DNA from 3 places in the Rossellomorea sp. GCM10028870 genome. Region 3 is predicted to be linked to each of the others. Evidence: riboswitches for the same ligand, from Rfam matches in the RefSeq annotation. Region 3 holds a riboswitch; each other region holds the start of a gene.

What was found. Region 3 has a riboswitch for lysine ahead of ACFQWC_RS14480 (Na+/H+ antiporter NhaC family protein). Riboswitches for the same ligand answer to the same signal wherever they lie in the genome.
Region 1: linked by a shared signal. The riboswitch ahead of lysA (diaminopimelate decarboxylase) and the one ahead of ACFQWC_RS14480 (Na+/H+ antiporter NhaC family protein) in region 3 are both predicted to bind lysine.
Region 2: linked by a shared signal. The riboswitch ahead of ACFQWC_RS01050 (aspartate kinase) and the one ahead of ACFQWC_RS14480 (Na+/H+ antiporter NhaC family protein) in region 3 are both predicted to bind lysine.

The regions. Positions count from the first base shown of each region.
Region 1 covers NZ_JBHTGN010000002.1:236,962-247,567, reverse strand. Annotated here, with positions in the region: gene ACFQWC_RS12030 (BglG family transcription antiterminator) at 1-97, shown strand, start outside; gene ACFQWC_RS12025 (mannitol-1-phosphate 5-dehydrogenase) at 103-1,242, shown strand; gene ACFQWC_RS12020 (2OG-Fe(II) oxygenase) at 1,667-2,317, shown strand; gene ACFQWC_RS12015 (DMT family transporter) at 2,354-3,313, opposite strand; gene ACFQWC_RS12010 (helix-turn-helix domain-containing protein) at 3,406-3,996, shown strand; gene ACFQWC_RS12005 (sigma-70 family RNA polymerase sigma factor) at 4,354-4,890, shown strand; gene ACFQWC_RS12000 (DUF4179 domain-containing protein) at 4,871-6,271, shown strand; lysine riboswitch at 6,391-6,567, shown strand; gene lysA (diaminopimelate decarboxylase) at 6,683-7,969, shown strand; gene ACFQWC_RS11990 (dicarboxylate/amino acid:cation symporter) at 8,013-9,251, shown strand; gene ACFQWC_RS11985 (S8 family peptidase) at 10,091-10,606, shown strand, end outside.
Region 2 covers NZ_JBHTGN010000001.1:205,898-216,503, reverse strand. Annotated here, with positions in the region: gene ACFQWC_RS01095 (GerMN domain-containing protein) at 1-733, opposite strand, end outside; gene racE (glutamate racemase) at 839-1,639, opposite strand; gene ACFQWC_RS01085 (MarR family winged helix-turn-helix transcriptional regulator) at 1,649-2,104, opposite strand; gene ACFQWC_RS01080 (helix-turn-helix domain-containing protein) at 2,387-2,611, opposite strand; gene ACFQWC_RS01075 (acyl-CoA thioesterase) at 2,745-3,227, opposite strand; gene sdhB (succinate dehydrogenase iron-sulfur subunit) at 3,374-4,141, opposite strand; gene sdhA (succinate dehydrogenase flavoprotein subunit) at 4,141-5,904, opposite strand; gene ACFQWC_RS01060 (succinate dehydrogenase cytochrome b558 subunit) at 5,976-6,584, opposite strand; gene ACFQWC_RS01055 (YslB family protein) at 6,938-7,375, shown strand; gene ACFQWC_RS01050 (aspartate kinase) at 7,470-8,708, opposite strand; lysine riboswitch at 8,912-9,090, opposite strand; gene uvrC (excinuclease ABC subunit UvrC) at 9,462-10,606, opposite strand, start outside.
Region 3 covers NZ_JBHTGN010000003.1:111,189-121,794, reverse strand. Annotated here, with positions in the region: gene ACFQWC_RS14510 (DUF72 domain-containing protein) at 121-963, shown strand; gene ACFQWC_RS14505 (sulfite exporter TauE/SafE family protein) at 985-1,809, shown strand; gene ACFQWC_RS14500 (bifunctional metallophosphatase/5'-nucleotidase) at 1,837-3,189, shown strand; gene ACFQWC_RS14495 (YunC family protein) at 3,246-3,548, shown strand; gene ACFQWC_RS14490 (HD-GYP domain-containing protein) at 3,741-4,853, shown strand; gene yunB (sporulation protein YunB) at 4,913-5,677, shown strand; lysine riboswitch at 5,757-5,939, shown strand; gene ACFQWC_RS14480 (Na+/H+ antiporter NhaC family protein) at 6,055-7,620, shown strand; gene ACFQWC_RS14475 (sodium-dependent transporter) at 7,941-9,467, shown strand; gene ACFQWC_RS14470 (methionine/alanine import family NSS transporter small subunit) at 9,469-9,582, shown strand; gene ACFQWC_RS14465 (M23 family metallopeptidase) at 9,623-10,582, opposite strand.

The sequences.
Region 1 (10,606 bases), on a different contig from region 3:
GATGATGATCTATTCGTCCACGAACGAAGCGGTCATTTTAAAGAAATTAGAAGAAATCTTTTTGGACTACTTACAAACTAATTTGATAAAGGAATGATGATGTTGAAACAAACGGTACATTTTGGAGCAGGAAACATAGGCAGAGGGTTTATCGGAGCATTATTCACACAATCAGGTTACCACGTGACCTTCGTAGACATCGCCGAGCAGGTGATCAACAAGCTGAATGAAGAAGGACGCTACGAAGTGAAACTCGCCACGGAAACGAAGGAAACCGAAACAATCGAGAATGTATCCGGACTGAACAACCTTCATCAAGAAGGGGAAGTCATTGAGACGATCGGACAATCCACCTATCTGACGACGGCGATCGGACCGAATATCCTTCCACGGATCGCTCCCCTGATCGCCAAAGGGATCGAAAAACGCATCGCCTCATCAGATGAGCCGTTATACGTGATTGCATGTGAAAATCAGATCGGTGCCACTGATATATTAAAGAATCATATTATAGAAAATCTTGATGAGAAAACGATTGCGATGCTTGAAGGAAAAGTCTACTTCTTCAATTCAGCCGTCGACCGCATTGTACCGATTCAAGATCAGAGCTCACTAGATGTACTCGTTGAACCGTATTACGAATGGGTGGTTGAAACAAAAGAAACAATCCCGCCTGTTGAAGGCATGACGATTGTAGACGACCTTGCTCCATTCATCGAGCGTAAGCTGTTCACGGTGAATACAGGCCATGCGGTCATTGCGTACCTTGGTTACCTGCAAGGCAAGTCAACGATCGATCAGACATTGGCCGATGAAGCCATTGCCGAGCAGGTCAAGGAGACACTGAAAGAAACAGGTGCCTACCTTGTGAAGCAATACGGACTTAATGAAAACGAGCATCTTGCTTATATTGATAAGAACATCGTACGCTTCAAAAATGCTTACCTGAATGATGATGTCAGTCGTGTGGGACGGGCGCCGATCCGCAAGCTGGGTCCTGATGACCGCTTGATCCGACCGACGACAGAGGCTCAAAAAGCGGGGCTCTCTTATGCCTACCTTGCCAAAGCGATTGCTGCAGCGCTATTGTTTGACAATCCTGAGGATGAACAAGCGGTTGAAATCCAGGGCATGATCAAGGAACACGGACCTGCCCATGTATTGAAAGAAGTGAGCGGACTGGATCCGGATAGCGAGATTGTGAAGGAAGTATTGGTTCAGTATGAAGGTTTGAAGGAATAAAATGGGATCGGCTGTCGAACTTGATTCGGCAGTCTATTTTTTTGGAAGGAAGACGCAGAGGAATCGACGCATAAATTTTAAAAAGACGCATACTTTCGAAATTTGATGTATAAGAGGAAACCGGCGCATAAAACCCATCCGTGTCTTTTCTGTGACGTCCCCGCAACCGCGCCAATCCTACAATCCCCTTCATTCCCATCAGACCCCTAATTTTTCATCAAAAAAAAGATAGAATTCCCCTCATCACGGGTGTAAAATATATAAAAATACACACGCAGGAGGAAACCGCCAGCCAAAATAAAGACTACAGTTATGCCTATTGTTGCTATCGTTTTTTTCTAGATTGGAAGAATCAAAGGGTGCTTCCACCAATATAAAAATTCAGAATGTTAAAAATACGATAAGAGGTTGATGAAAGTTGGCAATGGATAATACTGAAATAGCTGTAAAGGAACAAACGATTTTCCACCATACGGGGAATAAGATCAAGACGGACGACCGGGAGATTCAGATCATCGCGAAAATGGAAGAGCCGTTGATCGTCGTTCTTGGAAATGTGTTGAGCCATGAAGAATGTGATGAACTCATTCAGCTTTCCAAGGATCGGGTCGAGCGCTCGAAAATCGGTAACACACGCACAGTGGACGAGCTTAGAACGAGCAGTTCAGTGTTCCTAGAGGAGAATGAACACGACGTCGTGTCTTGTATCGAAAAACGGGTCTCTCAGATTATGAATATACCCGTGGAGCACGGGGAAGGTCTTCAAATCCTTAACTATAAACCGGGTCAGGAATACAAGGCTCACTTTGACTTCTTCTCGGCCTCATCAAGACCGGTGAAGAATCCGAGAATCAGCACCCTCGTGATGTACTTGAATGACGTAGAGGAAGGCGGGGAAACGTACTTCCCTAAATTGAATTTCTCTGTTTCTCCGCAAAAGGGGATGGCGGTCTACTTCGAATATTTCTATGATAACCAGGAGCTGAACGACTTGACGCTTCATGGCGGCGCACCGGTTGTCATCGGGGATAAATGGGCTGCTACCCAGTGGATGAGAAGAAAGGTATTTAAATAAAGTGAAGGAGGAGCATCCAGGATGCCCCTCCTTTTTTTAGCTGACGGATTTAACGGCTTTGACCATTCCGGTATTCATTCTTTTCACGTTTATGGTGTGGATGATCATTCCCGTGATGATCAGGAGGATGCCGATCAGGGCTATTCCTGATGGAAGTGGAACGGACAGGATCGCCGCTTCTCCTATGATGACAAACAGGATCTGTGTCGATTGGGTCGCTTCCACTGCGGCAAGTTTCCCGGGAGTGTGCCTTGCCTGATTCGTGGCGATGAAGAACAGGGACGTCGCAATCACACCTGAGCATATGGCGACAATAAAGGATTGTATCACTTGCTGCTCGCTTGGTGCCCCAACCTCGAAGAACGCATAGCATCCTAAGATCAGCCAGAAAGGAGTGCTTGCGATCGTCATCCCGAGCACACGTTGGAAGGTATCAAGCTTGCCACCGCACACCTCCATCATTTTCCGGTTTCCAAGAGGATAAGCAAAGGCTGCGATGATCACAGGGAAGATCCCAACGGCCATTTCAGAAAAGGACAATCCACTGGCATTTTCCTGTTGAATGAAGAGAACCCCAACTAAAATGATGGAGGATATGGCCAAAGCTCTTTTTTGAATGGTATGCCTGCGCCTGGCCGGCCCGGAAGTATAAAATAAAGGAGCGAGTAAGATGCCTGCGACGATGGTAAACTGCCACGTGCCCGCTACAAGCCAACCCGGTCCGTACGCAGCCGCATAGGTGATAGGACCATAAAAGAGGACAAACCCGACAAAGCTCCACGTCAGCCATTCGAATGGTTTCTTCTTCATTTCAATCCAGACTTGATTTATATTCTTCCGTAAACCTACAATAAGGAATAGGAAGGGTAGCATGAACAGGAATCGCAGGGATGAACTCCACATCCAGCTTCCACCAGCGAGCTCCATGGACCGGTTCAGAATAAAGGTGACGGCAAAGAACATAGATGAAATGACACCGAGAGCAAGCTCTTTGATGATGAACACTCCTTTCCAATACATATACTATAGTTTATTTTTTATATATTATAATATACTTACATACGTTGTCTATAGAAAGAGGTAGGATTATGAGTAATGACGGTTTGACTTGGCAGGACCCGGAAAAATTGGCTAGGCACGTCGGGATGACACTGAGACATATACGACATGAGCGTGGGCTAAACCTCCAGGAACTCGCAGCTATGACCGATGTCAGTACTTTGACTTTGGGCAAGATCGAAAGGGGAGAGGCGAATCCATCTTTGACGATCATATGGAAAATTGCGAACGGACTCGCGATCCCCATTTCGGCCCTTCTCGTGGAAAAACAAGAAGTCCAGATTTCCCGGAAAAATGAAGGGAGCAAAGTGATCAGTGCCAATGAGTCCTTGACCCTGGAACCGATGTTTACTTCCTCTGGCTACAGCTCATTGGAAACCCACAGGGCCTTCCTGAAACCGGACAGTGAGTACCGTGCGGATGCCCACCAGCCCGGGGTGATTGAATTTGTAACCGTTATGGAAGGAAAAGTACGTGTGAAGGTGCAGGATGAAGTATTCGAGCTCAGTCAGTATGACTCGATCAAATTCCATGCGGATAAAGGCCATAGTTACATGAATATGGAATCAATAGAAGCGGTCCTCCACTTTGTGATGATCTATACGGGACGGGCGGATTGAAGCTTATCGAGACGGATAAGCTTTTTTTAGTGAAAAGCATTACGATGGAAGATAAAAAAGGATTTTTCAACCTTTCTTTGGCTTTTGAATCATTTTCATTCAATCTTGGTGGAGGATGACCCCATCCTACTTAATTGCGTCGAAATCGTCCATGATTGCGTCATTTTCAAGGTGAATTGCGTCATGATCGAAGTAATTGCGTCGATTTCAAATTTATTGCGTCGTTTTTCATAGTTTATGCGTCTTTTTGAAATAAATGGTAACTACCCTCAGTCTACATCGCATGACACCCCATAAAAAATTCCTTGAAACTTTTCCCGCCTCACCCGACTCTAATGAATGACAGGAGGTTAATCAATGGATGTGAAACTCGTAAAAAGAGCAATCAAAGGGAATGAACAGGCATTTGAAAGGCTGATCCACTCAGAAAGCGAGAAGCTGTACAGGACGGCATTTCTATATGTAAGAAATAAAGAGGATGCTCTCGACGTGGTGCAGGAAACGGTTTGTAAAGCATTCACCTCGATAGCCCGTTTGAAGAACCCAGAGTATTTCAGCACCTGGCTGATCAAGATCCTGATACATACGGCATACAGCATGTTGAAGAAACAAAACCGACTGGTCCTGACGGGGGATGAGTTTCTAGACAACACTCTCGTCTCAGAAGAAACGGATATAGAAGGGCGGATCGACTTGATTACGGCCATGGCGTCTTTGAATCAGCACTATCAAACCGTCATTATCTTATTCTACTTCCAGGGTCAGTCGATCAAGATGATATCCGATACGATGGGTACGCCTGAAGGGACGGTCAAGACGTATCTTCACCGGGCGAAGCTGGAATTGAGAATGCTGCTGGAAGGAGTGAATCAGTATGGACAAAAAATGGTTTGAGGAAGAAATGAACAGCATCGAGGTACCAAAAGAAAAGGTTTTTGAGGCAATTTCAACAGGAATCCAAGAAGGCAGAAAACAAAAGGTCCGGAAAAAAACGGTCAAGATAAGTGCCGCATTTACCACCGCTGCTGCCTCCATGGTACTCGTATCGGGCTTCCTGTTCTCACCTGTGAACAATGCACTGGCCAAACTGCCTGTACTGGGTGCCATTTATGAAAAAGTCGGTTCGGATGTCGGAAAAGAACTCTATTTCAGCGATAAAGTGACGGAAGTTAATCAGGCCGCCACTTCCAACGGCGTCGATGTGACAATCACAAGCACATATTATGACGGGAACGTCATCGGAGTCACCTTCAAGGCGAAGGGTGATGACCTTTCCATCGAACATATGGACGAAGGGAATCGTCCGGTGAGCGGCTACAGCTATCATCTCTTCGACGGTAAGGATCAGAATCAATGGGGATCGGGAAGTTCGGGTCTTAAAAAAGACGGGGATGAGTTCATAGGCTCGATCGAATTTTACCGGGATGGGAAAGAACCGCCGGAAAACTTCACGCTTCCGTTAACGTTCACCCATATGGCAGATGTGAACGGTACCTGGACCTTTGATGTACCGGTCAAGAGGATTCCATCTGAAAAGATCAAAACAGATGTAAGGACAGAATCGCCCAATGGGGAATTTGAGCTGCAAGTAACATCTGTCACTAAAGGAAAAGCTACGACTACGCTGGAGTATACCTATTCGGTGGAGTCCGAGAAGGATACGTTAAATCTGATTGTGTTTGATGACTTAGGGAACCGGTTATCAAAGTCCAGTGCAGAGACACTAAATATCAAAGAAATTGACGGTTATTATCAAAAGACTTTCAGGGAGCTGTTCACGAGTAAACTCAGTGATAAAGCACAGTCGCTGAAAGTCCAGGCTGATATGGAGCGAGTAGATGAAGACGGCATCAACTCACTGAAGGATTCACCTCCATTCCAGGTGAAGAGCCCTCGTTTTGGTTATCAGGTCACGGTACAAGATATCCAAAACGCAAAAGGGAAGGTGACAGTCGATTTCACCATTGATCATATCAAAGAAAAACAATTCCAATATGACATATTAAAGAGCTTTGCTCAATTCGTTCAGGTGATCCCATCAAAAGATATTAAAAGAAATGCGAAGGATGAACTGGATTATAATGAGATGCTGAATCATATGATCAGAAGTGCTAAAACGAAAACAGTGGATAAGGATACTCTCCGTTATCAATCCACGTTTACATTGCCTCAGGATTCCAACCTTGAGGACTACTCACTGATTGTCCCATTCGAGACATTGAGCAGAAATGATAAGCCGGTCAAAATGAAACCGTTCGAAATCAATCTGAAATAAAATGATCCACGAAATCCCTGGGCTACTTCCGGGGGTTTTGCCTATTTCTCTTTCAAAAACCAATTGACAACTATTTTAAGAGAGTGGTATAGTAATTCAAACAAAATAATACGTCACTCTCTGATAATAGAGGCGCGAGTATGATGAGTATCTTCTTTGAGAATAATGGATTCCGGGATAAGAAGGGAAAGGCAGATCGCCGAAGCAGAAAATAGCCAATTCTATTTTTTGTTGGGCCAGCATTGAAGAAATGTTGGACTGTCACAATGAAAAAGTTGTGGAGAACTATTGAAGAGATGTTAATACATAGTCTTCATTATGTTTCCAAAACTTTTGATGATAAACCGTATGAGCATCGCTTCATACGGTTTTTTTGTGTTTTTTTAGAGAGAGTCAAAAGGAGTATAGGATATGAGTACAGTTGATGTGAATGTTCGTGGAGATCTTGAAATCGGAGGAATGAGCACGGGTGAGTTGGTGGAGACCTATGGCACGCCTTTAATGGTTTACGATGAAGGAATGATTCGTGAAAATGCCCGACTTTTCCGTAATGCCTTCAACGAAAGCGGATTGCAGTTCCAGGTGGCATATGCGAGTAAAGCGTTCCTATGTAAAGAGATGGTGCGCCTGGCAGAGCAGGAGGAGTTATCACTGGATGTTGTATCCGGCGGGGAATTGTATACGGCCCTTGAGGCAGGTTTTCCAGCGGAGCGTATTCATTTTCATGGGAACAACAAGTCAGAAGAGGAGTTACTCATGGCACTTGAGGCTAAAATCGGCTGCTTTGTTGTCGATAGTTTCCTAGAGCTTGAACTGCTGCATGATCTGGCCAAGGAGCGTGAGCAGCAGGTTCAGATCCTGATCAGGGTCACGCCAGGTGTAGAAGCCCACACCCATGAGTACATCACGACGGGACAGGAGGATTCGAAATTCGGATTCAGCATTTCCAACGGACAGGCGAATACGGCGATTCAGTTAGCTCTCCACAAGCCGTACTTCTCATTACTCGGTCTGCATTCACATATTGGATCTCAGATTTTCGAACGGGAAGGGTTTGATCAGGCGATTCAAGTACTGGCAGATTTCCTGCAGCGGATCCGGATCGAATTTGATGTGACTATGCCGGTGCTGAATATCGGCGGAGGATTCGGTGTCCGGTACACGGAAGAAGACCAGCCCCTGCCGATTCCAACGTATGTGAAGGGCATTACCGATAGTGTGAAGACCTATTTCACCAAGAATGAATATCCGCTCCCTGAAGTATGGGTGGAGCCGGGACGAAGCATGGTGGCTGAAGCTGGGACGACCTTGTATAAAGTGGGGTCGAAGAAAATCATTCCCGATGTGCGCACGTACGTCGCGATCGACGGGGGGATGACGGACAATATTCGCCCGGCCCTCTATCAGGCGAAATACCATGCGGTGCTTGCCAATCGTCCCCATGAGGAATGCACGGAGCTTGTGAGTATTGCCGGGAAATGCTGCGAATCCGGTGACATGCTGATCTGGGACCTGATGCTGCCACCGACGAATTACGGTGATATTCTGGCCGTGTTCAGTACAGGAGCCTACGGGTATTCCATGGCGAGTAATTATAATCGGATTCCAAGACCGGCTGTTGTGTTTGTAAAGGATGGGGAATCACGGGTCGTGATCGAGCGTGAATCGTATGCTGATTTAGTTCGGAATGACCGGTAAAGAATAATCCACCTTACAATCATAATGAAGAGGAGAACATAGAATGAAAAACATATTTAAAACGTACGGATTAGCCATCACACTACTCGCATCCATTATCATAGGATCCATTATCGGACTGACCATGGGAGAGAAAGCAGAAATGTTAAAACCCTTGGGAGATATCTTCCTGAATCTCCTCTTTACGATCGTGGTACCCCTGGTTTTCTTTTCGATCTCATCGGCGATCGCCAATTTGGAATCGAAAGGTCAATTTAAGAAAATCATGCGCAGTATGCTGGTGATATTCCTGATCACCACGATCATCTCGTCTGTGTTGATGATTGTGGGAGTGAAGGTTTTTTCCCCGACGGAAGGTATTACCATCAGTCTGGACCAGTCCGTTGAAACAGAAGACATCCAATTGGGGGACCAAATCGTCCAAACCTTTACTGTGGATAATTTCATTGAATTATTTACACGGGAGCATATGCTGCCCCTTATCTTGTTTTCAGTGGCACTCGGATTTGCCACGAATCGACTGGGGGAAAAAGCAGAGCCATTGAAAAAAATCCTACAGGCAGGGGCCGATGTGAGCATGAAGTTGGTATCGTATATCATGTATTATGCCCCAATCGGTCTGGCTGCCTATTTTGCTACATTAGTAGGAACGTTCGGGGCAAGCTTACTATCTTCTTATTTGCGTTCTTTCCTATTGTATTTAGTGATAGCGGTGATTTACTTTGTAGTGGTTTTCTCCTTCTATGCCTTTGTGGCAGGAGGGAAAAGAGGGGTGAGAGGCTTTTGGAAGCATAACCTTTTACCTGCGGCAACCGCAATCGGAACACAAAGCTCAGTGGCAACCATTCCTGCCAATCTGGATGCAACGAAAAAGATGGGGGTATCCAATGCCGTTCGAGAAACGGTCATTCCTATTGGAGCGTCGATTCATAAAGACGGCTCGGCCATGGGGGCCATCTTGAAAATCGTCTTTGCATTTGGCGTTCTGGGCATTCCTTTTGAAGGGCTTGATACGTACCTTATAGCGGTATTGGTCGCGATTATCACCGCAATCGTCATGGGGGGGATCCCTGGAGGAGGACTGATTGGTGAAATGTTCATCATCGCCGCCTACGGGCTGACGCCGGAAGTGCTTCCGTTATTAGCGGTGATCTCAACTATAATCGATATTCCGGCTACGTTACTGAACGCAACAGGAGACAACGCAGTAGCCGTGCTGGTCGAACGATTTACAAAGAAAAAAACCATTGCCGGCAGGAAAGACATAGAATCGGTAGCGTAGATAGGACAAGGGGACAGGTGAACTGATAACTAGTCATTCATCATTCAAGTGACCTCTACGCATTCATTTTTCAACTAGCTATTTCACACGAGTTGGGACATAATGATGGATCTAATATCCCGTTCGGAAAGTCTCTATTAATGCAAAATAGGAGCAGGTTGAACCCTTTGTGGTTCCGCCTGCTCTTTTTCTATTTATCCTTTTTTTCACAGAGCTGCATGAAAAGATGATGAACTTCACTCGGCGACATCATGCCCCGAGTGATTAATATTAAGATGTTCGACTTTATGAACGAGTAAAGCCTCATGTATTGCTGATTCTATTTATCCTCCCTTGATCTCTTCTATTATATATTTTTAGGGGACTTAAGACGGATGGAGAGATGCTGATGCGTTTGTACTAATGAAGGACCTTTCATTTCTCTCACAGAATGTGTTCTTTGTTCCGTCCTCTCAATTTACTCGATTTCACCACTTTCTATTTAGATTTAATGCTCAAAAAAATGTGTCAATATTCACAAAAAAGTTGAATGTAATCCACCATTCTCTTTGTGGCTAGTTCCCTACTCCCGAAAAATAACCCCAATTGAGAAAGGGACGGACTTAGACTTACAATTCAATTAACCACATAGCGTCTACACGACTTCAAGATACCTTACCTATCACATCCTCAGAACTTCAAAAAACGATCTTTATTTGGAGGTGATGATTGATTTGCATTCTAGTAGTCTTTCATTCTTTAAATCATTTTAGTAGGACTACATACCTTCTTCATTTTTTTCCCCAACAAGAGTCAACTTTTAAGAATCCATCAACATTTAATAGAATAGGAGAATGTTCATGAAAAAGCTTAACTTGAAACCACTTCTCGTTGGATCGATTGCCGCTACGATGATTTCAGGCACTATGTTTCAAGTGGATGCCCAAAGTGTCTCTTCCAAAGATGCTGATCCCACACAGTCAACAGTCGATGTGAATACGGCCATCAAGGGGGAGCACACCGTCACCCTTATCACAGGTGATGTGGTCAAGGTATCCACTCTGGAAAACGGCAAACAAATCATCAACGTGGAGGCTGCTGACAAGAATGGCGAAGGTGTCAGGGTCATGACCATCAAAGACGACACTTTCGTATTCCCGAACTCTGCCATGCCTTATATGGCTGCAGGTAAAATGGATGAAGACTTATTTAATATTACGAAATTGATTGAGTACGGGTATGATGATAAGAATCAAGCGTCTGTACCTGTCATCGTAGAATACAAGGAAACCAAGGCGAAGACTTTCTCAGCAGCTCCGGCGCCAAAAGGATCGAAGAAAGTGAGAGACTTGGAAAGCATTAATGGAGCGGCTCTT
Region 2 (10,606 bases), on a different contig from region 3:
TTGAGCTCACGCGCTTGGTAACAGGTACGTAATACGTTTTATCGTCACTTTGGGACACATAATAAACCGTCAGTGGTTTTGTACTGGTAGGATCCACAACACCAGAAGTATCCACGTTGATTCCTACTTTTCTCGTTAATCCTTTTTCATCGATCGGTGTTCCGTTAACAGGCATTTCAGTCAGTGGATAACCGTTCACCCGAAGCTCTACTTTTTCAACAGAATCAAATTGAGTAAGCGTCCACGTGACCGACTGAAGAATTCTCTGCTCATCTTCAGGCTGGTAGTTATTGAACTCCGGAGAGAAATCGGCAATGGCCGTTCCGTCTTTAATATCGACCGTCACCTGCGTATCTGCCGGAAGTACGGCTCTAAACCCATTCGGCAGCACATTTTCAACCGGTCCATTTTTGACCAGATACTCAAGAGCTTGCTTAGCTACACTTTCTTCACCTGGAAGTGGGAGTGATTGTGATACAACATATCCATTTTTATCGATTAAATAAAGTTCTGTCATGACCGTTTCAGCCTTTGCTTCTTCCTTGCTCACTTCTTTCTCCCCGTCTTCTCCTTTAGCCGTATCCACTTTCTCCCCTTCTTTTAAGTAGGATAGATCTTGAGGAGGATCGATCTTTTCTTTATCATCACCGAAACTGAGTAATCCACAACCTGAAAGATATACAGAAGAAGCTAAAACCGTTACAGCAATTGACACCTTCGCTTTTTTCGCCATTGGGAAACCTCCTAAAAGACAGTTTGTACTAACATATATACGAGCCTGTTCTATAAAATAGACCGAAACTTTTTGAAAATAAAAAAACCATCCGATCACAAGATCCTACTCTTGTAATCGAATGGTTTCTGCTTTCACTTCCCCGACTGACAGCCAATCGGAGGCAATGCTTGAAAAGATGGCCGATGACCCTGTAGTGAAAAAGCGATGCTGTGGGTGCTGGACTCCTTTGTATAGGAGATTGTAATAATCAAGAATCGTACTCACTTCCCGTGCCGTTTCATCTCCGGAGCTTATCACACTGATCTCCGGACCCATATAGGCTTTAATCTTAGGCTGTAAGAGCGGATAGTGGGTGCACCCTAATATCAACGTATCAATATCCGAATCTTTGATAGGGTGAAGAGTCTCTTCTACTATGTCTGCCGCCATGGAGCTATTGTATTCCCCACTTTCTACTAAGGGGACAAATTTCGGACAGGCGAGTGACGTGACATCCAAGCTGCCGTGCAGGGAGTGAAGAGCTTCTACATAAGCGCCGCTATTAATTGTCCCCACTGTTCCTAATACTCCGATTCTCTTATTATGAGTGTGCTTGATAGCCGCTCTCGCTCCAGGATGGATGACGCCTATTACCGGGATGTCCAAATGGGTTTGAATTTCATCCAACACAACCGCAGTGGCCGTATTGCATGCAATAATCAACATTTTCATATCAAATTGCATGAGATATTGGGTCATTTCCCATGTGAATATTTTCACTTCTTGAGCTGTTCTGGGTCCGTAGGGACAACGGGCTGTGTCACCGAGATAATAGATGGTTTCTTTAGGTAACTGCCGCATCACTTCTTTAGCGACGGTTAGCCCCCCTACCCCTGAATCAATGATGCCAATTGGTTGAATCACATTATTCCCTCATTCTTGTTTCATTTCTTGATGAAGTTTCGCTAAATTATCTTTTAATAATAGCACTTCTTGTTCAGAGAAATCCGTTAAGACACTCTGTAAATAATTTTGCCTTTTATTGATAACTTCTTCAATAATTCTTTCGCCCTCTTTTAACATATGAATCCGAACGACTCGACGATCATTTTCATCCTTCACGCGTTCCACTAACTGATTCTTCTCCATTCTATCAACTAGATCCGTCGTGGTACTGCATGCAAGATACATTTTATTCGAAAGATCACCAATGGTCATATCTCCATATTCAAATAACCACTGCAGCGCTATGAACTGCGGCGGGGTGATGGTGTACTGACTTAAGATTTCTCTTCCCTTTTGCTTGATGATGGAGGATATGTATCGCAGGTCTTTCTCAATATCTGCAACAACTTGTAAATCTCCAATGATTTCTTTAGAATTCGTCATGATTACTCTCCTTTTAAATCAGAAACTGGACATAATTCCTTATTGAAAACGGGAATCGGTCATGTAGACCTTCCTGTTTTAGCTTCTATTATATTATGGGACCTAAGTGACCTTTCATTCAGCCTAGACTCCCCTTATTAGCATTTTCGCCTTTTTCGGCTGAAAATTCAAGACAAGTTCACGAATGGACCTGAACTAAAAGAGACTGACTCTCATTCAAACATTAAAAGGTATCCGCGGAAGACCCGTTAATTGTTTGCCATTAGAATCAGTCCCTTACATTTAAAGCTTGAGTTCCCCCATGCGAAGAAGCTCTACAACAGCTTGAGATCGCCCCTTCACTCCAAGCTTTTGCATGGCGTTGGAAATATGATTTCGAACTGTTTTCTCGCTAATAAATAGATCACTAGCAATTTCTTTAGTTGTTTTGTCTTGAACCAACAGTTCGAATACTTCTTTTTCTCTTTTGGTGAGCAACGGTTTGTGTGTAAAATCATTGTCCTTCAATTATGGTAACCCTCCTTGCCTTCGCCAGCTTTAAACCGCGGGGATGGGTATTGTCGGTCGTCAGAATATCATATGTGAAGGGAGGGTTTAGAGTGACATAGAGGAGGAAGTTAAATGAAAAATAGGCAACGGATTATTTCACACACTCCGAAGGGCTAAGAAACCGCCTTTTGCAGTCAAGCTTTGCCTTCATTTCTTCCGTCCAGGGGACACCTTTTCCAGTCTGTTTCGATATTTGGACCATGGTTCCTCTACCTGTAAAGCAAACCTCTTCTTTTTCATTCAGACCCATATAGTGTAAATCTACAGAGGAATTACCCACACTATTTGCCTTCACACATACCTTCAGCTGTTCGTCGAAGAATACTTGTTTAACAAAATCACATTGTAAATCTGCGACGACAGGAATCGTCTCATGATCAGGTTTTACCCAATTTTGCATAAACCCTTTGTGTTTAAAAAACTCGATTCTAGCTTCTTCGAAATAAGTGAATGGAATCGTATTGTTCATATGTCCAAACATATCAGTTTCGGAAAACCGAACCTTTATATGGATTGAAAATGAAAACTCTTTTTGCCATGTTTCTATATCTTCAATGTATGTAAAATGGTTCAAATTGGCTCCTCCTTTTGGGAAATGAATATGGAACAAGAAAATGAATCACCATTCATTATTTATTATAAGCTTTTTCTGAAAAATAAGAAACCTATAAAGGACAAAAAAACACTCTCCCGAAGGAAAGTGCTTTTAGATGTTTAAGATTAGTCAACCATATGGTCGCTTCCGAAGAAGTTTTTAAACATTTGGAACGTCGTCTCTCTGTTCAGTGCAGCGATCGAAGTTGTTAAAGGAATACCCTTCGGACAAGATTGAACACAGTTTTGAGAGTTCCCACAGTTTGCAAGGCCACCATCGCCCATGATCGATTCAAGCCGCTCATCCTGGTTCATAGCCCCTGTTGGATGGGCATTGAACAAGCGAACCTGTGATAATGGAGCAGGACCGATGAAGTCCGATTTACTGTTTACGTTTGGACATGCTTCCAAGCATACACCACATGTCATACATTTCGATAATTCATACGCCCATTGACGTTTCTTCTCAGGCATACGCGGTCCGGGACCAAGATCGTATGTTCCATCAATCGGGATCCATGCTTTTACTTTCTTCAAGCTGTCAAACATGCGGCTGCGGTCAACCTGCAGGTCACGAACGACAGGGAAAGTGCGCATAGGCTCAAGACGGATCGGTTGTTCCAATTGATCAACTAAAGCTGTACAAGACTGTCTCGGTTTCCCGTTGATCACCATTGAACAAGCTCCACATACTTCTTCCAGACAGTTCATATCCCAGTTAATCGGAGTAGTTTGTTCCCCTTTTGCATTGACCGGATTACGACGAATTTCCATCAATGCAGAAATGACGTTCATATTCGGACGATAATCAAGCTCGAACTCTTCTTGGAAAGGGGCTGTTTCCGGGCTTTCTTGACGAGTAATAATAAAACGGACTCTTTTGTTTTCACTCATCATTTATTTCCCCCTTTTTTCTTAGAATAGTCACGCTTACGTGGTGCAATCAGTGAAGTATCTACTTCTTCGTAATGGAATTCCGGAGAATTCGTCGCAGCATTGTATTTTGCCATCGTCGTTTTCAGGAATTCTTCATCATTACGTTCAGGGAAGTCAGGTTTGTAGTGAGCCCCACGGCTCTCGTTACGATTCAATGCACCGATTGTAATAACACGGGCAAGCTGAAGCATGTTCCACAATTGACGGGTGAATATTGCCCCTTGGTTACTCCATTTAGCCGTATCATTGATATTGATATTTTGGTAACGTTCCATCAATTCCTGGATCTTTTCATCGGTTTGTTTAAGTTTATCGTTATGACGTACAACGGTTACGTTATCCGTCATCCACTCACCAAGCTCTTTATGAATGACGTAAGCATTCTCAGTACCATTCATGGACATGATGTTGTTCCATTTTTCTTCTTCCTGTTTCACATAACGATCGAATAAAGAAGAAGGTACCGACTCAGCCGTTTTTTCTAAACCTTCGATATATTTAATGGCATTAGGTCCTGCAACCATACCACCATAAATAGCGGATAGTAATGAGTTTGCTCCTAAGCGGTTACCCCCGTGCTGAGAATAATCACACTCACCAGCAGCGAATAATCCAGGGATATTTGTCATTTGATCATAGTCCACCCAAAGTCCACCCATAGAATAGTGTACCGCAGGGAAGATTTTCATTGGCACTTTACGCGGATCATCACCCATGAACTTCTCATAAATTTCGATGATTCCACCAAGCTTAATATCAAGCTCTTTTGAATCTTTGTGGGATAGATCAAGGTAAACCATGTTTTCACCGTTGATACCGAGCTTTTGATTTACGCACACATCGAAGATTTCACGTGTTGCGATATCACGTGGAACAAGGTTTCCATATGCAGGATACTTCTCTTCGAGGAAGTACCATGGCTTACCATCTTTATATGTCCAAACCCGTCCACCTTCACCACGGGCAGATTCACTCATCAGGCGAAGCTTATCATCCCCAGGGATGGCCGTCGGGTGGATTTGAATGAACTCACCGTTTGCATAGTAAACACCTTGTTGATACACGATTGATGCTGCCGAACCGGTGTTGATGACAGAGTTTGTAGATTTACCGAAGATAATTCCAGGTCCCCCTGTTGCCATAATCACGGCGTCCGCTGCGAACGATTTAATTTCCATTGTCTGAAGGTTTTGGGCAACGATTCCCCTTGCCACTCCTTCGTCATCTACCACGACGCCAAGGAATTCCCAGCCTTCGAATTTATCCACTAGTCCTGCTACTTCATGACGACGAACCTGCTCGTCCAGAGCATATAATAATTGCTGACCAGTCGTTGCACCGGCGAAAGCGGTTCTATGATGCTGTGTTCCACCGAAACGACGGAAATCCAGTAACCCTTCCGGTGTACGATTAAACATTACTCCCATACGATCGAGTAAATGAATAATTCCTGGTGCCGCTTCAGTCATTGCTTTAACCGGCGGTTGATTCGCTAAGAAATCCCCACCATACACTGTATCATCAAAATGTTCCCAAGGAGAGTCTCCTTCTCCCTTAGTATTAACGGCTCCGTTAATACCACCTTGTGCACATACAGAGTGAGAACGCTTAACGGGTACCAGTGAGAATAAATCTACTTGCGTTCCTTTTTCTGCTGCTTTAATTGTGGCCATCAGGCCGGCTAAACCGCCACCGACAACGATGATTTTCCCTTTACTCATCGTGACTCACTCCTTTTCCTACCATACTTCAGAGCATTTACTGAATCTATTAGACTTGTATCTATTTCTTCTTATACGAAGGCGAAAATTGCGCGCATACCGACAACCGATAACGCTACAAAAATTCCGATCGTAACATATGTAGCAATTAATTGAGAACGAGGTGAAACGGTAATTCCCCAGCTTACGCAGAATGACCAAAGACCATTCGCAAAGTGGAAAATCGTTGAAAGAACACCCAGTACATAAAACCCTAGCATGAATGGATTTGATAAGATGTTTTCCATCATTTGAAAGTTCACTTCAGCTCCGAATGCTGCCGCAACTCTCGTTTCCCACACATGCCATGTAACGAAAATAAATGTGATTACTCCGGAAACACGTTGAAGTAAAAACATCCAGTTACGGAAATAGCCAAACTTACTTGCATTGTTCTTAGAAGTGAATGCAATGTAAATTCCGTAGATTGCATGGAAATACAATGGAAGGAAGATGATAAAAATTTCAAGGAAATAACGGAAAGGAAGACTTTCCATAAAGTGTGCCGCTTGGTTAAATGATTCTTCCCCACCAGTGGCAAAATGGTTCACGACTAAATGTTGTGTTAAAAATAATCCAACTGGAATAACACCTAGCAATGAATGAAGCCTGCGATAATTAAATTCTCGATTTCCAGCCATGATTTACCCCCCTTAATGATAAAATATGAATTCGTTTTCTAATGCATTTTCTAAGAATGACTAGACGACGATACATATTTTATATTGTAACAATTATGTGACATGTTCATTTTACTCCCAAGGAGTGGAAGCGTCAAGAAAACGTATACATAAATTCGACAATATCGCAAAAATATTTTTAATATATTGATAACAAAAAAGATGAGGTATTGCCTTGTTAAATGTTCGAAAATTCAAATAAATATCAAATAAAAGTTATACCACCAAAATATCCCATGGTTATTTTTTCGAAGTATGGGATGATAATTCCCCTTTTCATGTATATAATAGTTTTATAGAAAGAGGGGATTTACTTGGAACAGAAAAAAGAAGAAGTACATCAACCGTCCGTTCCAATCTTCGGATATGAAATTTTACGTGACATGTTGATTCCAGAAATTTTAGGAAAGCATACACCCGATATTTTATACTGGGGTGGAAAACAGCTCTCTCGGAAATTCCCCCTTCAGTCATCAGAAGAACTGGTATCGTTTTTCGATGAAGCCGGCTGGGGAACTCTTGCACTGCTGGAACAAAAAAAGAATGAGATGACCTTTGAAATAAGCGGACCGGTGATAGAACGACGCCTTTCCTTAAAGTCGGATGTCACATTTAAACTGGAAACGGGCTTTCTTGCCGAACAAATACAGTTACAAAAAAAATGTGTGGCAGAAGCTGCTGACGAACTACATAAACGGAGTCATTCAGTTAAAGTGATTGTAAGATGGGACGAAAAAGATAAAGTAGAATAGTCCTGAACAACATACTTTTAATTCTTTAATAAAGGGTTGCCCCACTTGATGGGGCAACCCTTTTTCACTTGTCCCGTTCTATGCTGCTTTAGTATTATAGCGTGATTTCTTCCATCTTCACCGCGTCCAGGTTAAATGCAGTATGTAGGACGCCTGCCGCTTTTTGCATATTTTTCTCGTCTACCACTGCAGATACTTTGATTTCAGAGGTGCTGACCATTTTCACCACGATGTCATTTTGAGCTAATACTTCGAACATTTCCGCTGCAACACCTGGATTTGAGATCATACCGGAGCCCACGATGGATACTTTGGAAAGCTCACTTTCATGTTCAACATGGGTGAAGCCTAATTGCTCTTTGTTTCGTTCCAGAACAGCGAGGGTCTCCTCCAAATCCTGTTCTTTAATCGAAAATGATAAATTGGTCGTATTCTGATCGGTCTGGCTTTGAATGATAATGTCTACATTCAGATGATTTTTGGCTAAAGTGGTAAACACTGAAGATAGTCCAGTTAATGCGTTACCCAGTCCAAATACAGTGACACGTGTAATTTCAGCTTCAAAGGCTACGCCTCTCACAATTAAGTTTTGTTCCATGCTTGCTTCCTCCTCAATATACGTTCCTTCAACTTTTTCGATACTTGACCTGACCTCTAACGGAATTTGATAATTCTTGGCAAATTCCACTGCCCGTGGATGCAGGACTCCAGCCCCTAAATTAGCCAGTTCCAGCATTTCATCATAGGAAATGGACGGTAACTTTCTTGCCCCTTTAATATAACGCGGGTCTGTCGTATATACCCCGTCTACGTCTGTATAAATGTCACAACGCTCTGCTTTCAGGGCAGCTGCAATCGCTACGGCAGTTGTATCCGATCCACCGCGGCCGAGTGTTGTGATTTCACCCGTTTCTGTCATGCCCTGGAATCCGGCTACAATCACAACTCTCCCGGATTGGAGGTGGTCCATCATCTTTTCAGTATGAATATTGGTAATCCTCGCATTGCTATGAACGGATTCCGTTTCAATCCCGGCCTGCCAGCCTGTAAAGGAGATGGCATCATGTCCTGCTTGGATCAGAGCCATCGTAAGGAGTGAAATGGTCACCTGTTCCCCGGTTGAGAGCAGCATATCCATTTCTCTTTTACTCGGTTGTGATGTAATTTCCCTTGCCAATCCAACGAGGGTATCCGTCGTTTTCCCCATGGCAGATACCACCACCACTACATCATTACCTCTTTCTTTTTCTTCCGCAATTCTTGACGCAACATTTTGAATTCTTTCTACAGAACCTACTGAAGTCCCACCGAATTTCTGAACAATAATACTCATAGCTTCTCCCTCTTTCTCATTGAGTGAAAATTCACGACTCATTTTTTGATGGTGAAGAGTACAATCACAATCATCCTACACGTTCATAGAACAGGTTCTTTTCCAAGAAAAGTTCCTGTGCTGGATAATAAAAAAAGCAATGAGAATAATATCTCATTGCTTTATGAACATACAGCAGAACAAACAAAATAGGTTCATCGGCATTGTGAGATAGCTCTCCAAGATTGAATCATCTTGACAATCCTACATTTCTTAAACGTAGAACCAGCGGAATCAGCATGAGACTGAAACCACTTCGGCGAATCTCCCCTTTTCAGGCATCTCAACGGAGCTCATACTCCTCTTTGCCTGTACTCTTGAAGCTCGCACCTCTATCACCACTTTAAAAAGTGATAATGTTATAAATTTTTGTTAATTATAGCACAGGGGAAATATTGATTCAATGTCTAATTGAAACAATATTTCATTTTATTATTCTTTCGTGAGCTGTATTGAATGAGCATGCGGTGGTTGATTTCCGCTGCAGGTGCTCGCTTTCCGCGGGGAGGAAGTCGAGCCTCCTAGGGCTTTGCCCTGCGGGGTCTCGACCTTTCCTCTATTTCCCGCAGGAGTAAAGTGCCTTCCGCTACAATCCACTCTGTGCTTCTAATGCAACAAAGACTTTATGGGATAAGTGGGAAGACATACTGAATTTGACAGCTAATTGCACGTAAACTAAGACCATAATCAACAACACTTAGATTCTAATATCCTTTACTTCAACTTCTCATTCAAAACCTTCGCAACAGCTTCCGGAATCCCTATCTCAATAAACTCCTCCACCGTCGCTTCTTTCATTTTCTTCATGGAACCAAAATGTTTAAGAAGCTGCTTCTTACGCTTCGGTCCGATGCCGTCAATCTCATCCAGGGTGGACTGGAAGGCGCTTTTCCCTCTGAGCTGGCGGTGGAACGTGATGGCAAATCGGTGAACTTCATCCTGAATCCGTTGCAGCAAATAAAATTCCTGACTTCGCTTTTCAAGAGGAACAATTTCCAAAGGATTCCCATACAGCAGTTCTGACGTCTGATGCTTATCGTCTTTCGCAAGGCCGCCAAGAGGAATATCCAAACCTAATTCATTCTCAATGACATCCCTCGCCGCTTCAATCTGCCCTTTCCCGCCATCGATAATGATGAGATCCGGTAAAGGGAGACCATCCTTCAAGACTCTCGTATACCTTCTGCGAACAACCTCCCGCATGGAATCATAATCATCGGGACCCTTGACGGTTTTGATTTTGTACTTTCGATACTCTTTCTTCGCGGGTTTCCCGTCAAGAAACACAATCATGGCAGACACGGGATCGGAACCTTGAATATTCGAGTTATCAAATGCTTCGATCCGGAAGGGAGTATATATGCCCATATGTTCACCAAGACGTTCAATTGCCTTAATCGTTCTTTCCTCATCTCTTTCAATTAGGGCGAACTTTTCTTCAAGGGCCTGCTTCGCATTTTTCTCAGCAAGCTTCACCAGCTCTCTCTTCTTCCCCCGCTTTGGCTGGGTGATTTTCACGTCTAACAGCTTAGCAGCCAGTTCCTCATCAATCACTTCAGGCAAAAATATTTCCTTTGGCTTAAAGTGATTGGATTTTGAATAAAACTGTCCTAAGAAAGTAAGAAATTCATCCTCGGGTTCATTGTATAGAGGGAACAGTGACACATCCCGTTCAATAAGCTTACCTTGTCGTACGAAGAATACTTGTACACACATCCAGCCTTTATCGACCGAATAGCCAAATACATCGCGATCGGTGAAATCAGTCATGGTCATTTTCTGCTTTTCCATCGTCGCTTCAATGTGGAGTATTTGATCACGGAATTCCTTCGCTCTTTCAAATTCCAGATTTTCAGATG
Region 3 (10,606 bases):
AGGGGAGTTTTTTCTGGTTCCAATAATCACTACGATTCTTCCTCAATCCATTCAAACATAAGAATTTCCATTCCCCTTATGATAAAATGGACATGTTCATAATAAAGCAGGTGAATGAAGATGATATACATAGGTGTAACAGGCTGGGGAGATCATGATACCCTTTATGAAAATGTTTCCCCTAGAGACAAACTAAAAGAATACGGTGCTCATTTCCCCATCGTCGAGGTGGATACAACGTTCTACGCTGTCCAGCCTATTCGAAATGCTGAAAAATGGGTAAGGGAAACACCCCGGGACTTTAAGTTTATAGTAAAAGCGTATCAGGGTATGACGGGACATCAGCGGGGAGAAATCCCTTTCGAAACAAAGGAAGAGATGTTTAGGGCCTTTAAAGAATCCCTTGCTCCATACGTAGATTCAGGTAAGTTAGCGATGGTACTGCTTCAATTTCCCCCTTGGTACGATTGTAATAAGGAACATGTTGACTATATCCGGTACTGCCGGGAACAATTAAAAGGGTTCCCCCTGTCGCTTGAGTTCCGTCATCAAAGCTGGTTCAGACCACAGTTTCGGGATAAGACGTTAACGTTTATGAAAAAGGAAGGGTGGATCCATAGCATTTGCGATGAACCTCAGGCAGGAGAAGGATCTGTACCGCGGGTCTTGGAAGCCACTCATAAAGATGCGACTCTTATTCGGTTTCACGGCAGGAATCTGTATGGCTGGAATAAACCGAATGGAGGAGATTGGCGGGAGGTTCGTTATTTATATCGCTATAATCGTGCTGAATTAGAGGAGTGGATTCCGCATATTTATCAGCTGCACAAAACCTCTAACGATCTTTATATTCTTTTCAATAATAATTCCGGTGGAGATGCCGCTGATAACGCGAAAGAGCTCATTGAATTATTAGGCATTGAATATGGAGGACTTGCACCAAAGCAACTGGATTTATTTTAGCTGACAGGAGATGAAAGACAGATGGAATGGATTGTTCTTCTATCAATCGGACTTTTAGCAGGAGCAATAGGATCCCTCGTCGGATTGGGCGGAGGAGTCATCATTGTTCCTGCCCTCATTTATTTCGGTACATATACAAGCTTGATAGAAGAAATGAACCCTCAGACAGCAGTAGGAACATCATTGGTCATTATGATTTTTACAGGGTTATCATCCACCCTGGCCTATCTAAAGCACAAGACCGTAGATTATAAAAGCGGTTTAATCTTCTTTGCAGGCAGTGGGCCGGGTTCAATACTGGGAGCGTGGGTAAACAAGGGATTGAACATGGAAAGCTTTAATTTATACTTCGGCATTTTCATGATACTGATCGCCACTATTCTCATGGTCCGAAACAAGTTAAAGCCTATTGAGAAATTCAAGGATGCTTCCTTTCAACGGAAGTTTACGGATCCCGCTGGAAAGACCTTTCGTTATGGGTATCCTCCTTTATTAGGAGGGGCTATTGCTTTTGTAGTTGGATTTACGTCAGGTTTATTTGGCATTGGTGGCGGATCATTAATGGTACCTGCCATGATCTTAGTATTTCTTTTTCCTCCCCATGTAGCCGTTGCCACATCCATGTTCATGATTTTTCTATCTGCGTTGGTTGGCTCAGGTACACATATCATGTTAGGCAATGTAAAGTGGTTGTATGCTCTTGCCCTTATTCCTGGGGCCTGGATTGGAGCTAAGTCCGGGGCCTATTTAAATACGAAACTTGAATCGAAAGTATTAGTGAGTATTTTACGCATTATTTTAATTTTAATTGGAATTCGATTGATTTACCAAGGCATTACAGGATAACATACCTCCAATAGGAGTGAGCAAATAGTGAGAGAAACCATTCATATTTATCATACAAACGACCTTCACAGTCATTTTGAACATTGGTCAAGGATTCGGGATTTTTTGAAAATGAGAAAACAATGGCATCTTGATGAAGGGGATCCTGTTTATCTATTTGATATCGGAGATCATGTGGACCGCTGGCATCCATTAAGTGAAGCGACTTTAGGAAAAGGAAACATCGAATTTCTAAATGAAGTCGGCTTTGATGCTGTAACGATCGGGAACAATGAAGGTATTACACTGGACTATGTAGATTTAAACAGCCTTTATGATCATGCCGATTTTCACGTGATTGTAGGCAATCTATTAGATCAGTCTGGACAACATCCAAGCTGGTTAAAGCCTTATCATATTTTTCGAACGGATAGTGGAATGAAGATAGGGGTCATTGGATTGACAGCCTATTTCAAACCATTTTACGAAGCTCTCGGCTGGAATATTACATCTCCAATGGATGAACTGCAGAAGTTGGTTCAAGAGCTTCATCCACAGGTGGATATGATAATCCTTCTTTCACATTTAGGGATAAGGGATGACGAGGTGATTGCAGAACAATTTCCTGAGATTGACGTTATCCTCGGAGCTCATACCCATCATGTACTTCATCAAGGAAAAGAAATTAAGGGAACGATGCTTGGCGCAGCAGGAAAGTTTGGTCATTATGTTGGGCATATGATGATTGAGGTTGATATAACCAATAAAACCATCATAGGGAAAAAAGCACAGCTCTATGAACAGCACGAGCTTCCCTCTGTCGAAAAGGAAGAACAGGAAAGCCTGGAGTGGTATCAGGCAGGAGAGGATTTGTTAAGAAAAGAAGTATCATCTCTTACGAAATCCTTATCCGTGGATTGGTTCAATCCATCCCCGCTTCCGAACGTTTTATGTGATGCCCTTGCTGAATGGTGCCGGGCTGATTGTGCCTTTCTTAATTCAGGCTTGCTCATCGATGGACTGAGTGAGGGATCGGTGACGAAACAGGATTTGCATCGCATCCTGCCTCATCCGATCAATCCCTGCCTGATTAAGGTGAAGGGGGCGGAGCTTAAGGAAATCATTAAACAAACATTTAATGAGGAATGGCCGCATCTTCAAGTGAAAGGGTTAGGGTTCAGAGGCAAAGTGATGGGACGATTTGTATACACGAATGTTCAATTCGGAGACCATGAAATCTTAATCGATAACAAGCCGATCGATTCTCAGAAAGTGTACAAGCTTGCCTTACCTGATATGTTCACGTTTGGACACTTCTTTCCTGACCTTCAAAGACTAGAAAAAAAATACTTTATGCCTGAGTTTTTACGAGATGTTCTTGAATGGAAATTAAAGCAGTAAATGTTTCACCGTTTCCTTTTCCGCGTCATACATATGAGTGAAAGGAGCGATGAAACATGATGAATGTATTTCCGATTACCATTCAGGGACATACCTTTTTAGCGATTTCTGTTGAACTGCCCAAAACCAATCTCCTCGTTGTGACGAGTGATATAGGATATATAATGTGTGGAGCACTGGACGTAGCGTTACTAAATGAGAAGTTAAAAGACAGAGGAATCATTGCAGGAAGAGCCGTCGGTGTAAAAACAATCGATCAGCTACTTGATGCCCCTCTTGAATCCATCACCATCGAAGCAGAAAATCGCGGCATCACACCGGGCATGATCGGCCGGGATGCATTGTTAAAAATGATATAAGTGTCAAGAAGGACCAGTTGCTCTTTTGAGGGCGCTGGTTTTTGTTTTGGTGTCGGAGGACACCATCAATATTCTTTCATGAATAATTAACAATATACAAGGAAATACACCTTGCAAGAACGTTTTTATCCTTTATAATGGAGATACTAGGAAATTTTGTCGAAAAATGAAAGAATTACATAGGAGAATTCTATGAGGCTTATATCAACTAGGGCTTTGAAACCGGGCATGGTTCTAGCTACAACCGTATATAATATGAGAGGTCAAGCTTTAATTCATGATAACGTTCCGATAACAGAACGCATGATTTATAGATTGCAGGAGCTTAGTATTCAGTATGTCTATATTGAAGACTCGCTTTCGAGCGGAATCCATGTAAATGGGACCGTTTCGAATAAAGTGAGACAGCAAGCTGTAAACAATATTGAAATGGCCTTTAATCAATTAAGCGCATCGAAAACGGCGCCAAGTGCGCTCATGATTGAAGATAGTGCTAAGCAATTGAAGCAGGTGATTGATGTAGTCTTGTCTGAAGTAAAGGCAAATCATGATCTCCTAACCATTTTGACAGATGTTTTCACATATGATTCCTATATTTTTCATCATTCATTTAATGTTACATTGTATACGCTCTCAATTGGTCTTGAACTTAAGCTCTCTGCTAAACAGCTCGAGCAGTTAGGGGTGGGAGCGATTTTGCATGATATCGGTAAGATGCTGGTACCAGAGGAGATTCTATTGAAGCCAGGTAAGCTGACAGAAGGCGAGTTCTCTGAAATTAAGAAGCATTCTGAACACGGCTTTGAGATTCTGAGACAGCTTCATTCTGTGTCTTTGATCATTGCTCATTGCGCTTATCAGCATCATGAGAGGCTTGATGGATCCGGTTATCCACGGGGAATCAAAGGCGAGGATATTCATCCGTTTGCAAAAATCATTGCAGTGGCGGATGTATTTGACGCCATGACGTCTAATCGTGTGTATCGGAAAGCCATGCTTCCACATCAAGCGTTGGAGGTATTATATGCAGGCAGCGGCACCCTGTTTGATACAAATGTAATCGAAGCCTTCAGGTCTTCTGTTGCCATCTATCCAAATGGGATGGTTGTGGAGCTGAATGATGGCCGAAAAGGAATAGTGACAGATCAAAATAAAGGGGTAACGGATCGACCGGTGATTCGGATCATCGAAGAAGACGGACAGGAATTACAAACCCCTTATCCCATTGATTTAAGCACGGAATTAGATAAGGTGATTACCGGGTTTGACCCGGATTATGAACCCCAATCTCTAAAAATTAAATAATTTTTTTGCGTTAAACCCCTCTTACTGTGCATACAAATAGCTTGTAAGGGGGGATTTTTTTGTCAAAGTTTAAAACATACAAACCCCGAAGAGGAGGGCCGCTACCTTTTCGATATGTGATGATCATTACGATTCTATTCTTTATGATATCTACTGGATTCGGGTTGTGGATCATTAATAAAGGTTTAAAACCGACACTTCTTGCTTATGCTGAGACCCAGACCAGCAGGATCGGTACGTTAGTTATCAATAAAGCAATTAACAAAAAAATTGCCGATGTTCTTGATATTTCGGATATAACGGAAGAAGTGAAGAATACAGAAGGCGATATTGTCTCATTTAAATACAATACTCAGACAATCAACCGGGTTCAGGCAGAAATCACAAACTTAGTACAGCAAAACCTGCAGGAAGCAGAGGAAGGAAATTTAGAAAACCTGGAATTTATTACCGAAGTGGAAATCGATGAAGGGAAATCTAAAGCAGCGAAGGGCATCACTTACTCGGTGCCTCTTGGTCAGGCGACCAACAACGTGTTACTCGGTAATCTGGGTCCAAAAGTGCCCATTCGCTTTCATTCGATCGGGGATGTCCGTTCCGATATTAAAACGACAGTAGAGCAATTTGGGATCAATAATGCTGTTGTAAAAGTGTTTGTCGAGCTTGAAGTCAATGTCCAGATCATCATTCCATTTGCAACGAAAACGGAAACCATCAAGCAGGATATCCTGGTTGCCATGGGTACCGTTCACCTGGATGTACCACAGTTTTATAACAATGGTGGAGGGGAATCCAGCCCATCCATTGAAATTCCCACAAATTAGTCAGGAAAAAAAGTTGTCAAAAGAATGATAGTTTGTTATATTAATAAAGAAAATTTAATAACACACCACATCATCAGTCCGATGGGGTAGAGGCGCAGGGTTCAAGAGTATGCTGTTTGAGGATGACAACTGGGAGAACAGATGAAAGGGAACTTTTGCCGAAGTAAATATGCATGTCGAAGGTGTATTTGCTGGGGTTATCTTGAAGAAGGATAACACTGTCATTATAGGGGAATCTCTATAATGGGGAGCTACAGATCGTGATGGAGCACTTAAATTACTTACTAAGGTAATGATAGTTTCTCTATCGTTGCCTTTTTTTATTATCCTCTGTCATGCTACGATGGTTCCCCCCTATCAAATAGGAGGAGGACACTATGGAAAACACGATTTACTCACTATTACCACCCCTTTTAGCCATTCTTATGGTTATACTTACGAGACGGGTTCTACTTTCACTCGGAGTAGGAATCGTTGCGTCTGCCTTTCTGTTAGCAGATTTCTCAATTACAAAAACATTCAGCTTTATGTGGGACGCCTTTAAAGGCATCTTTGTCGCAGATGGAGCACTCAACACCTGGAATGTCTATATTATTTTCTTCTTACTTATTCTTGGTGTGATCACGGCGTTTGTGAACATTTCCGGCGGTAGCCGCGCATTTGGTGAATGGGCGATGAAACGTGTGAAAACGAGAAAAGGGGCACAGCTTCTTGCAGCCGTTTTAGGTATCATAATTTTTATTGATGACTATTTTAACGCCCTTGCTGTTGGACAGGTTTCGAGACCCATTACGGATCGCCACAAAATTTCACGTGCAAAACTAGCCTATATCATTGACTCCACATCGGCACCGATTTGTGTCGTTTCACCAATCTCAAGCTGGGGAGCGTACATTATCGGGATTATCGGTTCGATTCTTGCTGCACACAGCATCACTGAATACACAGCATTTTCAGCATTCGTTCAAATGATTCCAATGAACCTTTACGTCTGGGCAGCTGTCCTTCTTGTGATCATGGTTGCTGCTAAAGGCTTGGACTTCGGAAAAATGAAAGAGCATGAAGTAAGAGCCCTTGAAACAGGAGCCCTTTATGACCCTGAAAAAGAGATTCCAGGCGAATTGAAAAATGATCTGCCTGTAAGCTCGAAAGGATCAGTAGGAGATCTTGTCTGGCCAATCGTGGCTCTGGTCATCGGTACAATCGGAATGATGCTCTGGACAGGGTATCAAGCCGTCGGATCATTTGACATCCTGCCGATATTTGAAAATACAGATGTAACGAAATCTTTATTATATGGTGGATTATTCGGTCTCCTTGTTGCGCTGATCTTCTTCCTTCGTCAAGTCAGCTTGAAAGGAATTGAAGGCAAAGCCGTTGGAGTAGCAGTAGTGGAAGGAATCAAATCCATGCTGCCAGCCGTTTACATTCTTATCTTCGCATGGACGATCGTAACATTGATCGATCAATTGCAAACAGGTACGTATCTTGCGGGTCTGGTTGAACAATCCAGCTTACCGATGCAGGCACTTCCGGTCATCTTGTTCTTAGTTGCCGGAATCATGGCGTTCTCCACAGGGACATCCTGGGGATCGTTTGGTATCTTACTGCCGATCGCCGGGGAAATTGCAGCAGCGACAGATGTAAGTATCTTATTGCCTGCTATGGCAGCCGTTTTAGCTGGATCCGTATTGGGAGATCACTGTTCTCCAATCTCAGATACGACGATCCTTTCCTCAACTGGAGCAGGAAGCAATCATATCGATCACGTTCTCACACAGCTTCCATATGCATTGATCGGAGCGGTTGCTGCTTCAATTGGATACCTTGTACTGGGATTCACTGGTAGCACGTTACTTGGTTTAGGAGTTGTGATTATTTTAATCCTGGCATTCGCTTTTCTGTTTGGTGAAAAAGCAAAACCGGCTGTATCAGAACAATAATGAAATGAAGAACCAGGAGCTCATCGGCTCCTGGTTTTTTTATGCAATTTTCACTTGATGTCAGGGTATTTATTAAAACCCATGGTGGTATCAAGAAATCCCCCTCGACCTTTCCAATCATTAATCCTTCATGTTTCGACAAAATTCATATAGTGAAATAGTACCTGTCCCAATTTGAAAAAATCTCTCTGTAGGCTTAAAAATAGCTTTGACAATTGTCCTGGAACTAGCTATACTGACTTTAGATTATAAATAATCTGAAAATATAAAAATTTCAAATACCTTAATATGGTAGTTGAAAAGAACTAGGGGGGACCAATATGGAGAATCGTGCCCAGTTTGGAACACGAGCAGGATTTATTCTAGCTGCCGTCGGGTCAGCAATCGGTTTGGGAAACATTTGGCGTTTTCCGGCAGTAGCGTATGAAAATGGTGGAGGAGCATTCTTTATTCCTTATTTATTCGCTCTTCTAACAGCGGGAATTCCATTATTAGTACTTGAATTTACATTAGGTCATAAGTACCGTGGCTCAGCACCGCTATCTTATTTCCGTCTTAATAGGAAATCAGAGTGGCTTGGCTGGTGGCAGGTGTTAATTGCATTTGTTATTTCTACCTATTATGCCGTCATTATCGCGTGGGCAATGTCCTACAGTGTATTTTCTTTCAATCTAGGTTGGGGCAAGGATACAGAGTCATTCTTATTCAATGACTATTTAAAGCTTACGGTTGATCCTGGTCAAACGGGCAGTATCGTTCCTGGAGTATTCATTCCACTTGTATTGGTCTGGGTGATTACATTAGGAATTCTTTTCAAAGGTGTAAAGAAAGGAATCGAAGTAGCGAATAAGATCTTTATTCCGGCACTAGTTATTTTATTTTTAATCATTGTTGTTCGCGCTTTAACATTACCTGGAGCATTGGATGGTCTGGACGCTTTCTTCAAACCGGATTTCAGCAAAATTGCTGATCCAAGTGTATGGGTAGCAGCATACGGACAGATTTTCTTCAGTTTATCAATCGCTTTTGCAATCATGATTACGTATTCGAGTTATCTTCCGAAGAAATCGGATATTACAAATAACGCGTTCATCACAGGATTCAGTAACTCGGGCTTTGAATTATTAGCAGGTATTGGAGTATTTGCTGCTTTAGGTTTCATGGCTCAATCTCAAGGTGTAGGTGTTCAGGAAGTAGTAAGCGGGGGAGTTGGATTGGCGTTTGTGGTATTCCCGCAAATCATTAATGAATTCCCGGCCCTTAACGGATTATTCGGATTCTTGTTCTTCGCTTCCCTGGTATTAGCAGGGCTGTCATCACTTATCTCGATTACAGAGACGTATGTAGCAGGTGTTTCTGAGAAGTTCGGGGTTTCCCGTACAAAAGCCGTCCTATTCGGTGGAGGACTTTCTGCGATCATCTCTATCTTATTTGCGACTCAAGGTGGATTACTGTTCCTGGATGCGGCAGACTACTTTATCAATCAGTTTGGTGTAGCATTCGCCGGATTAGTTGAAGTTGTAGTAATTGCCTGGTTCTTACGCAAGTTAGGTGCATTTCAATCCCACGCCAATGGAATCTCTGATATCCAGCTTGGTGCATGGTGGAAGATATGCTTAGGTGTCATCACACCAATCGTCCTTGGATGGATGATGTTCGGTTTATTCAAAATGAACCTACTAAAAGAATTTGAAACTGAAACTGGAAACTACGGTGGTTACTCGGATGCCTTCATTCTTTACAGTGGTTGGTTTGTTGCAGGATTCGCGATCCTCGCCGGTGTTGCTTTCTCCTTTAAACGCTGGCATGCAAAAACAGAAGCTGAGAGCTATAAGGAGGTAAGCTAATATGACTGGTAGCGCTATTGCAATGATGGTTGTAGGAATGGTCATCATCTGGGGTGGATTAGCAGCTAGTATCATGAACGCTGTTTCCAAATCCAAATCCAAAAAACAGGTATAAAAAGATGAAGCAGACGATGGGATAACCATTGTCTGCTTTTTTAACGATTTTTGCTTTTGATTCTGTCTTGTCGTTCCCACATTCGTAAGTGAGGGTATGGATCAAAGGACCACTCCGTCAAGCCGTTATCCTTATACATCCCATAGTGCAAATGGGGAGGGAATTTTCCAGATGTTCCAGGAGGTCCATATCCCGAGCTCCCAACACCGCCTATGACCATACCGGGTTCAACCACTTGTCCTACGTGAAGATCTTTAGAGAAACCACTAAGGTGAGCAAAGTAATGATACGTATTATTAATGTCACGTATCCCGATCCGCCAGCCTCCATATCGGTTCCATCCTTTCATCTCAATGATTCCATACGATGTCGCTCTTACAGGTACACCATAATCAGCAAAGAGGTCCGTCCCTTCGTGAATTCGTCTTCCTCCCCAACCACGGGCATCACCCCAAGTGTTTCGATAACTGTAGTTGAACCTGAGGGGAAGGGGAAAGGCTTTCTGGTTTAAATGGATTGTACCGTATTGCTTATAAATTTTTGCATTTCCCATGATGATACTGACCGTTTTATCACGTTTGTAATAGTCCCACAGAGCAAGTTTGAAATTATCCCGGTCAATTCCATACCGCAATATTACCTCTGTCAAAGCTGCCAATATATCTTCATCACTCTTCAGGCTCGCTTTACCGTCGAAGTCTCCATCCCGGCCCACTCCATTGAATAGAGCGATTGTTTCGGGATTGTCATCATCCGCATTAGGGTTTAGAGGGCCGACCCACTTTTCTGGCTCCATATAAATCGATATAAGAGAAGAGGGCTTTTCCCGATCTTTACGGGCAAACCGAAGACTCCTCTCGTACTGATCAATGGCAGCGAGATAGTACCAGGGAATTTGAGTAAGTGCCTCGCTTTTCTGGAATAACTCCATTCTCTTTGTGTGGATCTGTTCATCTGTCAGCTTTTCTGCTGCAAAGGTTTGACAAGGACTAATGAACATGCAAAAAGCCACAAAGGTAAAGAC